2 linked regions of the Actinoallomurus bryophytorum genome follow. Each later gene encodes a partner of the first gene's protein in a complex. Links are inferred from orthologs where the notes say so. Each region holds a gene or a part of one and is shown on either strand. Other genes may lie near its edges.

The links. The genes of interacting proteins can lie anywhere in the genome.
Region 2: the proteins of tig (region 1) and rpsG are in contact, whole or in part, in a crystal structure (PDB 3GTY), measured with the Thermotoga maritima proteins. The link is inferred for Actinoallomurus bryophytorum from one-to-one orthologs. Residues at the interface, in WP_004081061.1 of Thermotoga maritima: Glu122, Val124, Val129, Leu130, Tyr133, Glu188, Gly259, Ile262, Tyr263, Glu266, Ser270, Glu273, Gln274, Glu277, Arg308, Gln311, Ile312, Ser315, Tyr316, Glu325, Arg329, Arg336, Leu363, Phe366, Trp367, Arg373, Leu377, Arg381, Leu384, Glu387; in WP_004081843.1 of Thermotoga maritima: Lys34, Lys52, Lys55, Glu59, Arg62, Gln63, Glu66, Asn67, Lys69, Val71, Arg95, Ala109, Lys110, Lys111, Gly112, Arg113, Pro114, Glu117, Glu121, Ile124, Ala125, Tyr127, Asn128, Asn129, Thr130, Gly131, Lys135, Asp139, Arg142, Met143.

The regions. Positions count from the first base shown.
Region 1 is NZ_VFOZ01000001.1:5,458,287-5,463,787, reverse strand. Bases 2,603-5,501 are described here. They hold tig (trigger factor), read right to left. Parts: upstream 4,802-5,501; coding sequence 3,404-4,801; downstream 2,603-3,403. Other genes in these bases: FB559_RS25630 (class II aldolase/adducin family protein), read right to left, coding at 5,058-5,501; FB559_RS25640 (ATP-dependent Clp protease proteolytic subunit), read right to left, coding at 2,603-3,215. Also shown: FB559_RS25655 (transcriptional regulator), read left to right, coding at 1-448; ATP-dependent Clp protease ATP-binding subunit ClpX, read right to left, coding at 449-1,735; FB559_RS25645 (ATP-dependent Clp protease proteolytic subunit), read right to left, coding at 1,894-2,550; more of FB559_RS25640, read right to left, coding at 2,577-2,602. UniProt on the Bacillus subtilis protein: Involved in protein export. Acts as a chaperone by maintaining the newly synthesized protein in an open conformation. Functions as a peptidyl-prolyl cis-trans isomerase.
Region 2 is NZ_VFOZ01000001.1:3,848,781-3,852,869, reverse strand. Bases 1,301-4,089 are described here. They hold rpsG (30S ribosomal protein S7), read right to left. Parts: upstream 3,036-4,089; coding sequence 2,565-3,035; downstream 1,301-2,564. Other genes in these bases: FB559_RS43950 (hypothetical protein), read right to left, coding at 3,876-4,089; rpsL (30S ribosomal protein S12), read right to left, coding at 3,037-3,411; fusA (elongation factor G), read right to left, coding at 1,301-2,471. Also shown: tuf (elongation factor Tu), read right to left, coding at 1-328; more of fusA, read right to left, coding at 411-1,300.

The DNA of each region.
Region 1 (5,501 bases):
CGCGCCCGCACAGGCCGGCGGTCTGCGGCGGGACGACTCCCCCGGCACTCAGCAGCTGACGTCACGGCAGCGGGAGCAGCTGCGGGCGGCCGGCATGCCGAACCCGCTGACCGCCGTCTACCACCAGGCGGCCGAGGGCAGCACGACCGTGCTGTTCATCGGGTCCTCTGGGCACATCGACGCACCGGCCGCGCGGCTGAGGGAGTTTCTCAGCGGGCTCGCGGAGAGTACGGGATCGACCGGCCGCGTGCCGGCCGGATACCCGGCCGGTCGCCTCAAGGGCACGGTCATGTGCCTGGACCGGCTGAGCACCGGTCAGGCGACGCTCGCGACCTGCGGATGGGCGGACGAGGCCACGCTCGGTGTCATCACCACTGATGGGGGCGACGCCGCGCAAACGGCAGGACTGCTCCTGTCGATGCGCGACGACATGGAGAAGAAGGCCTGATCAGGCCGACTTCTCGCGCGGCTCCCGCTTGGTGCGCTCCCGGGGTACGAGTGTCGGGTTGACGTGCTCGAGGACCGCCTCGCGAGTGATCACCACACGGGCGACGTCGGCGCGGCTCGGCACCTCGTACATCACCGAGAGCAGGACTTCTTCCATGATGGCGCGCAGCCCGCGGGCACCGGTGCCCCGCAGGATCGCCTGGTCCGCGATCGCCTCGAGGGCGTCCTCGGTGAACTCCAGGTCGACTCCGTCGAGCTCGAACAGCCGGTGGTACTGCTTCACCAGAGCGTTGCGCGGCTCGGTGAGGATGCTGATCAGCGCCTCACGGTCGAGGTTGTGCACGCTCGTGATGACCGGCAGCCGTCCGACGAACTCCGGGATCATGCCGAACTTCAGGAGGTCCTCCGGCATGACATCGGCGAACCGGTCGGCGATGTCGCCCTCGTCGTCCTTGGTGCGCAGGACCGCGTTGAAGCCGATGCCCTGCTTGCCGACGCGTTGCTCGACGATCTTTTCCAGACCGGCGAACGCCCCACCGCAGATGAACAGCACGTTGGTGGTGTCGATCTGGATGAACTCCTGGTGGGGATGCTTGCGGCCGCCCTGCGGCGGAACGCTCGCGGTCGTGCCCTCCAGGATCTTCAGCAGCGCCTGCTGAACGCCCTCACCGGACACATCACGCGTGATCGACGGGTTTTCGCTCTTGCGGGCGACCTTGTCGACCTCGTCGATGTAGATGATGCCGGTCTCGGCCTTCTTGACGTCATAGTCAGCGGCCTGGATCAGCTTCAGCAGGATGTTCTCGACGTCCTCGCCGACATAGCCGGCCTCGGTGAGGGCGGTCGCGTCGGCGATCGCGAACGGGACGTTGAGCAATTTGGCGAGCGTCTGCGCGAGGAGCGTCTTGCCGGAGCCGGTGGGGCCGAGCAGCAGGATGTTGGACTTGGCGAGCTCGACGCCCTCGTCCCTGCCGCCGTTGCCGCCGCCACTGCCCGACTGGATCCGCTTGTAGTGGTTGTAGACCGCCACGGACAGGGCCTTTTTGGCCTTGTCCTGCCCGATCACGTACGAGTCGAGAAACTCATAGATCTCGCGCGGTTTTGGCAGGTTGTCCCACTTGAGGTCGGATGACTCGGAGAGCTCTTCTTCGATGATCTCGTTGCAGAGATCAATGCACTCGTCGCAGATATACACGCCCGGACCCGCGATGAGCTTCTTGACCTGCTTCTGGCTCTTTCCACAGAACGAGCACTTGAGCAAGTCACCACCGTCGCCGATGCGTGCCACCCTGTCTCCTTTTCGTGGGGCCGCTCACCCGCGAGGAGCGGGGCGAGGGAGCGAGCTGAGGCTCTCGACGTTGTCTCGACGTTACCGCCTGGCGGGCGGTGAGTGAGCCCTCCGGTGTAGTCAATCTGACGGACACCCGAGGGTCACCCAAGGGCCGCTTATGACGACACTACCTCGGAAGCGCGCTTCTTGCGGCTCTCGATGATGTCGTCGATGAGACCGTAAGTCTTCGCCTCCTCCGCCGTCAGGAATCTGTCTCTCTCGATGTCCCGGCGGACCTTCTCAACATCCTGGCCGCTGTGCCGCGACAGGATCGTTTCCATCTCCGCGCGGATACGGAGGATCTCGTTCGCCTGGATCTCGATGTCGCTGGCCTGACCATAGCCGCCTTCGGTGGCCGGCTGGTGGATCAAGATCCGCGAGTGCGGCAGAGCCGCGCGCTTGCCGGCCGTGCCGGCCGACAGGATGACCGCCGCGGCCGAGGCCGCCTGGCCGATGCAGACCGTCTGGATGTCGCAGCGCACGAACTGCATCGTGTCGTAGATCGCCGTCATGGCGGTGTAGGAGCCGCCGGGCGAGTTGATGTAGATGCTGATGTCACGCTCGGGGTCGATCGACTCCAGCGTGAAGAGCTGGGCCATCACGTCGTTGGCGGACGCGTCGTCGATCTGCACCCCGAGGAAGATGATCCGCTCCTCGAAGAGCTTGTTGTACGGGTTCATCTCCTTGACCCCGTACGTGGTGCGCTCGACGAACGACGGAATGATGTAGCGGCTCTCCACGGGCTGGACGCCGGCCGTGATCTGGTGACTCATTGGGTTCAGTCCCCTCGCGTCAAAGGTCATGACACCGCGCCCTCGGAGGCGACCTGAGTGGCGTTGTGCACGACGTGATCGATGAAGCCGTAGTCCTTGGCTTCGTCGGCCGTGAACCAGCGGTCACGGTCGGAGTCGGCCTGGACCTGCTCGATCGTCTGACCGGTGTGGAAGGAGATGCGCTCGGCGAGCGTCTGCTTCACGTACAGCATCTGCTCGGCAAGGATCTTGATGTCGGAAGCCGTGCCGCCGATGCCGCCGGACGGCTGGTGCATCATGATGCGCGCGTGCGGCAGGGCGTAGCGCTTGCCCGCCGTGCCGGCGCAGAGCAGGAACTGCCCCATCGAGGCGGCCAGGCCCATGCCCACCGTGGCGACGTCGTTGGGGACGTACTGCATCATGTCGTAGATCGCCATACCGGCGGTCACAGAGCCGCCGGGCGAGTTGACGTAAAGGTAGATGTCCCGCCGGGAGTCCTCGGCCGCGAGCAGCAGCAGCTCAGAACAGATGCGGTTGGAAATGTCGTCATCGACCTGCTGCCCGAGGAAGACGATCCGCTCACGCAGCAGGCGCTGGTAGAGCTGGTCGCCCAACGGCAGTAGGGGCGCCTCGGCCGTACGCGCCTGAATGGGCGCCGGCGGGTCGAAGGTCGGAGGCGTGGTCACTGGGTCACCTGCTCCGGAGTCGTGGTTCGTGGTCGGTTGCTTGCGACATTAACGCGCTGCGGCGAGGGCTTTGGCCGCCAGGGTCGCATGTTCGCTGTGGGCGTGGAAGCTCGCCCGGACGCTCACGATCTCCGGAGACGCGAACGGGCCGGCGCGTCACGCGCCGGCCCGCCAGGTCTTCGCTCGGATCAGGCGTCGGCCTTGTCCTCTTCGGCCTCGGGCGTCTCCGCGGCCTCCGAGTCCCCGCCGTCTTCGTCCCCGCCGGCCTCGTGCCGCAGCATGGCCGCGATGTCGACGTCAGTGCCCTTGTCGTCAGTGGCCTTGACGTGCTCCACGACGAGGTTGAGAGCCTTGGAACGCAGAACCTCGGACACGATCGCCGGGATCTGGTTGTTCTCGGTCAGGTGCTGGGCCAGAACGTCCGGCTGCACGCCCATCTGCATGGCGTTGCGCACGACGTACTCGGTCAGCTCCTCGTTCTCGACCGTCAGCTCCTCCTGAAGGGCGAGCTGGTCGAGGATGAAGCCGCCCTTGACCGCGTCACGCGCACCCTCCGCGATCTCCTTGTCGTACTCCTCGGCGGACTTCTTCTCCTCCTCGAGGTACTTGTCGCGGCTCATGCCGTACATCTGGAGCTGCTGGTCGAGCTGCTCGTTACGGCGCTGGACCTCGCTGTCGATCACGCTGTCGGGCAGCGGGATGTCGAGCTTTTCCATCAGCGCCTCGAGCGCCTTGTCGCGCGCCTGGCCGAGCTGCTGGTGGAGCTTCTGGTCCTCGAGGCGCTTGCGGATGTCGGCCCGCAGCTCCTCGATCGTGTCGAACTCGCTGCCGAGCTGGGCGAACTCGTCGTCGAGCTCGGGCAGCTCCTTGATCTTCACGCTGTGCACCGTGACGGTGACCTCGGCGTCCTGACCCTCGTGGTCGCCGCCGACCAGCGTCGTCGTGAAGGTCTTGGAGTCGCCGGCGTTCATGCCGACGATCTGGTCGTCGAGACCCTCGACCGACGAACGGCTGCCGACCTCGTAGGAGTAGCCGCTGGTGCGGGCGTCATCGACGTCCTCACCGTCGACCGTCGCGGCCAGGTCGATCGAGGCGAAGTCGCCCTCCTCGGCCGGACGGTCGGCGTTGGTCAGCGTCGCGAACCGCTCGCGGAGGTTGGAAAGGGTCTCCTCGATCTCCTCGTCGGTCACCTCGACCGAGTCGACGGTGATCTCGAGGCCGTCGTACTCGGGCACCTCGAACTTCGGCCGGATGTCGACCTCGGCGGTGAAGGCGAACTGCTCGTTGTCCTCGAGCTCGGTGATCTCGACATCGGGCTGGCCGAGCGCGAACAGCTCGGTCTCCTCGACGGCGCGGCCGTAGAGGCCGGGGAGCGCGTCGTTGACCGCCTCCTGCAGGACCGTGCCGCGGCCGACGTACTGGTCGATCAGGCGGGCAGGCACCTTGCCGGGGCGGAATCCCTTCAGGCGCACCTGCTGCGAGAGCTCCTTGTACGCCTTGTCGAGGTTGGGCTTCAGCTCGTCGAAAGGAACCTCGACGGTGAGCTTGACCCGAGTCGGGCTCAGCTCCTCCACATCGGTCTTCACTTGGGCGGTCTCCTTGATCCGGCCGCGGCACGGATTTCACGTTGGATGTCGTGGGCGGCTGCGTTTTTCAGCCGGGACGCGGGCACGTCAAAGTGCGTCACCGCGCCTTCGCGCGCCAAGTCTATGGTGTTCCGGCGCGCCCGCGGACAGTTGGGGCGGCAATGCGGCACCAAGTATTGCGAAAGCGCACCCCGCCGGAGACCCCCGGGCCGGTCCGGCGTCCATGACGGCTTGGATTTTCCAGCCCCATTTGGACCTAGTTCGCGGCGTTCGCCCCTGGGCCGTACGTGGTGAGCTTCCGCCGGACACGCTCGATCTCCTCCGGCGGCAGCAGCCGCGGCTCGCCTCCGGCGCTCGCCCGCAGGTACACCTCGCAGATCCACTCCAGGTGGACCGCCTGGGAGTAGGCACCGGCGAGGGTGGCGGCGTACGTGACCGCGCCGTGGTTGCCGAGCAGGCACGCGGTACGGCCCTGGAGCGCCGCGATCATCTCGGCCGCCAGCTCTTCGGTGCCGTACGTCGCGTACGGGGCCACGCGCACCGGCCCGCCGAACATCGCGATCAGGTAGTGGATCGGCGGGACCTCGGCCACCAGGGTGGACAGCACGGTGGCGGACGTCGAGTGGGTGTGCACGATCGCGCGGGCGTCCGTACGGGCGTAGACGGCCAGGTGCATGGGGAGTTCGGTGGTCGGCCGGAG
Region 2 (4,089 bases), 1.6 Mb from region 1 along the record:
CCGCCACGACCAGGATCGCACCGTCCATCTGGGCAGCGCCGGTGATCATGTTCTTGATGTAGTCGGCGTGACCCGGGCAGTCGACGTGGGCGTAGTGACGCTTCTCGGTCTGGTACTCGACGTGAGCGATCGAGATCGTGATACCCCGCTCGCGCTCCTCCGGTGCCTTGTCGATCTCATCGAAGGGCGTGAAGGGGTTCAGGTCAGGGTGCTTGTCGTGGAGCACCTTGGTAATCGCCGCGGTAAGGGTGGTCTTCCCGTGGTCGATGTGCCCAATGGTGCCGATGTTTACGTGCGGCTTCGTCCGCTCGAACTTGGCCTTGGCCACTGGTGTCTCCTTGAATCTCTCTTGACGCCCTGCGACGTACGTATTTCGTGAATGTGGCTGGTTGAGTCACTCGGCTCGGGCGTTATTCGCCGCGCGCCTTGGCGATGATCTCCTGCGCGACGTTCCCTGGGACCTCGGCGTAGGAGTCGAACTGCATCGTGAAAACGGCGCGTCCCTGAGTCTTGCTCCGCAGGTCACCGACGTATCCGAACATCTCGGACAGTGGCACGGTGGACTTGATGACCTTGACTCCGTGACGCTCGCCCATTTCCTGAATCTGGCCACGACGGCCGTTCAGGTCGCCGATGACGTCACCCATGTAGTCCTCAGGAGTGGTGACCTCGACGGCCATCATCGGCTCCAGCAGCGCGGGGTCGGCTCTGCGAGCCGCCTCCTTGAACGCCATGGAACCGGCGATCTTGAAGGCCAGCTCCGAGGAGTCGACGTCATGGTAGGCGCCGTCCTGCAGAGTGACCTTGACTCCGACCAGCGGGTATCCGGCGAGCACGCCGAACTCGGCCGCCTCCTGGCAACCCGCGTCGACCGACGGGATGTACTCCCGCGGGATGCGGCCACCGGTGACCTTGTTCTCGAACTCGTAGCCGTCACTGCCGCCGCCGAGCGGCTCCAGGTCGATGATGACGCGGCCGAACTGGCCCGAGCCACCCGTCTGCTTCTTGTGGGTGTACTCGACCTTCTCCACCTTGCGGCGGATGGTCTCGCGGTAGGCGACCTGCGGCCGGCCGACGTTGGCCTCGACCTTGAACTCCCGCTTCATGCGGTCGACCAGCACCTCGAGGTGCAGCTCGCCCATGCCGGAGATGATGGTCTGGCCGGTCTCCTCGTCGGTCCGCACCTGGAAGGACGGGTCCTCCTCGGCGAGCCGCTGGATCGCGGTGCCCAGCTTCTGCTGGTCGACCTTGGTCTTGGGCTCGATGGCGACGTTGATGACCGGAGCCGGGAAGTTCATCGACTCCAGGATCACCGGGCTCTTCATGTCGGAGAGCGTCTCGCCGGTGGTGGTCTGCTTGAGCCCCATCACCGCGACGATGTCGCCCGCGCCCACGCGCTCGATCTCCTCGCGCTTGTTCGCGTGCATCCGGTAGATCTTGCCGATGCGCTCCCTGCGGTCCTTCACGCTGTTCAGGACCGTGGTGCCGGTCTCCAGCAAGCCCGAGTAGACGCGGATGAAGGTGAGCTTGCCGAGGTGCGGGTCGCTCATGATCTTGAAAGCGAGAGCCGCGAACGGCTCTTCCTCGCTCGGCCTGCGCTCGATGACCTTCTCTTCGTCGCGGTAGTCGTGGCCCTTGATGGACTCGACGTCGAGCGGCGAGGGGAGGTAGTTGACGATCGCGTCGAGCAGCGGCTGCACGCCCTTGTTCTTGAACGCGGTGCCACAGGTGACCGGGGTGAGGTTGCCGGCGATCGTGGCCCGGCGAATGGCCGGGACCAGCTGCTCCACCGTGGGCTCGTTGCCCTCGAGGTACAGCTCCATGATCTCGTCGTCGGCCTCGGCGAGCGTCTCGACCAGCTTGTCGTGCCACTCGCGGGCGGCATCGGCGTGCGTGTCAGGAATGTCGAGAACGTCGTACATCTCGCCCTTGGCCGCCTCGGCGCTCCACACCAGGGCCTTCATGCGGACCAGGTCGATAACGCCCTTGAAGTCGGCCTCGGCACCGATCGGGATCTGCAGCACCAGCGGAGTGGCGTGCAGGCGATCGACGATCATGTCGACGCAGCGGTGGAACTCCGCGCCGACGCGGTCGAGCTTGTTGACGAAGCACATCCGCGGCACGTTGTAACGGTCGGCCTGACGCCACACCGTCTCGGACTGCGGCTCGACCCCGGCGACGCCGTCGAAGACCGCCACGGCACCGTCCAGCACGCGCAGGTTGCGCTCCACCTCGACGGTGAAGTCAACGTGCCCGGGCGTGTCGATGATGTTGATCGTGTGGTCGACGTCGTCGACCGCCCAGTGGACGGTCGTCGCGGCAGACGTGATCGTGATGCCGCGCTCCTGCTCCTGTTCCATCCAGTCCATGGTGGCTGCGCCCTCATGGACTTCACCGATCTTGTAGTTGACACCGGTGTAGTACAGGATCCGCTCGGTTGTGGTGGTCTTGCCCGCGTCGATATGGGCCATGATCCCGATATTCCGGACCTTGGCCAGGTCTACGCCGGTCTGAGTAGCCACTGCTCGCGCCCTCGTCTAGTCTCGTACGTCTTGGTGCTGGGGTTACCAGCGGTAATGAGCGAAGGCCTTGTTGGACTCCGCCATCTTGTGCGTGTCCTCGCGCTTCTTCACACTCGCGCCGAGGCCGTTGCTCGCGTCGAGCAGCTCATTCATCAGCCGCTCGGTCATGGTCTTCTCACGCCGCTGCCGCGCGTAGAGCACGAGCCAGCGGAGCGCGAGGGTGGTGCTGCGCGCCGGGCGAACCTCGACGGGCACCTGGTAGGTGGCGCCACCGACTCGCCGGCTGCGGACCTCAAGGGTCGGCTTGACGTTGTCGAGTGCGCGCTTGAGCGTCACGACGGGGTCGTTGCCACTCTTGTCACGGCACCCCTCGAGGGCGTCGTACACGATGCTCTGAGCGATCGACCGCTTGCCGTCGAGCAGGACCTTGTTGACCAGCGAAGTGACCAACGGCGAGTTGTACACCGGGTCAGCGATCAGCTGGCGCTTACCTGCGGGGCCCTTGCGAGGCATCTCAGCTCTTCTCCTTCTTCGCGCCGTAGCGGCTCCGGGCCTGCTTCCGGTTCCGGACACCCTGGGTGTCCAGTGACCCCCGGATGATCTTGTACCGAACACCCGGAAGGTCCTTCACACGGCCGCCACGCACGAGCACGATCGAGTGCTCCTGCAGGTTGTGTCCAACGCCCGGGATGTAGGCCGTGACCTCTATCCCGCTCGTCAGGCGGACACGGGCGACCTTGCGCAGCGCGGAGTTCGGCTTCTTAGGCGTCGTCGTGTAGACGCGCGTGCAGACGCCGCGGCGCTGCGGGCTTCCCTTGAGCGCCGGCGTCTTGTTCTTGGTCACCTTGTCCTGGCGGCCCTTGCGGACCAGCTGCTGGATCGTGGGCACCGCGTCTCCGTCTTCCTCGTACCAAGCCGTTGAGTCATTGCTGGGGTCTGCCGCGCTCTCGCGCGGCCAGCCGGTCACGACCATCCTGCGGCCATGACCTGCCGTTTTGCTTCTGTCTCCGACCCCCGTGGTCGGGCGTGTCGCGCACGCCCTCCTGCACTCAGCCGAGAAAGGCCAGGTGAACTCAGGGAGTCGAATCCGCGCCGCACGCTGACTTCAGGCCGGTCACCGCGTCGACTTCACGACGGTAAGGCACCGAGATCGGTGTGCACGCACGTTGAACCCGCGAACCGCGGGCACGAAGGGAGAGACTACCCAACACCCGCGCATGGGTCAAAACAAGGCTCTACCACATCGGCGTGGCGTGGCGAGTCTTCCTCTACAACGACACAATGCCGACGGTTTGTTCCGTCGGCATTGTGTCGTAGTTCGCTCCCGGTTGGAAGCAGAGACGCGCCGCCCTCTCAGAGGGCCACGAACAGGATGATGAACAGGATGATCAGGACGACCACGCCGCCGCCGAGGGCGATCCAGAGCTTCTGCTTCGACTCGCCGCCGGTGGCCGGGGCCGCCGACTGCCCGTAGCCGGGATAGCCGGCCTGGCCCGCTTGCTCCTGGCCGTAGGGCTGCTGCTGACCGTAGGGCGCGGCCTGCTGGCCGTACCCCTGCTGCTGTCCG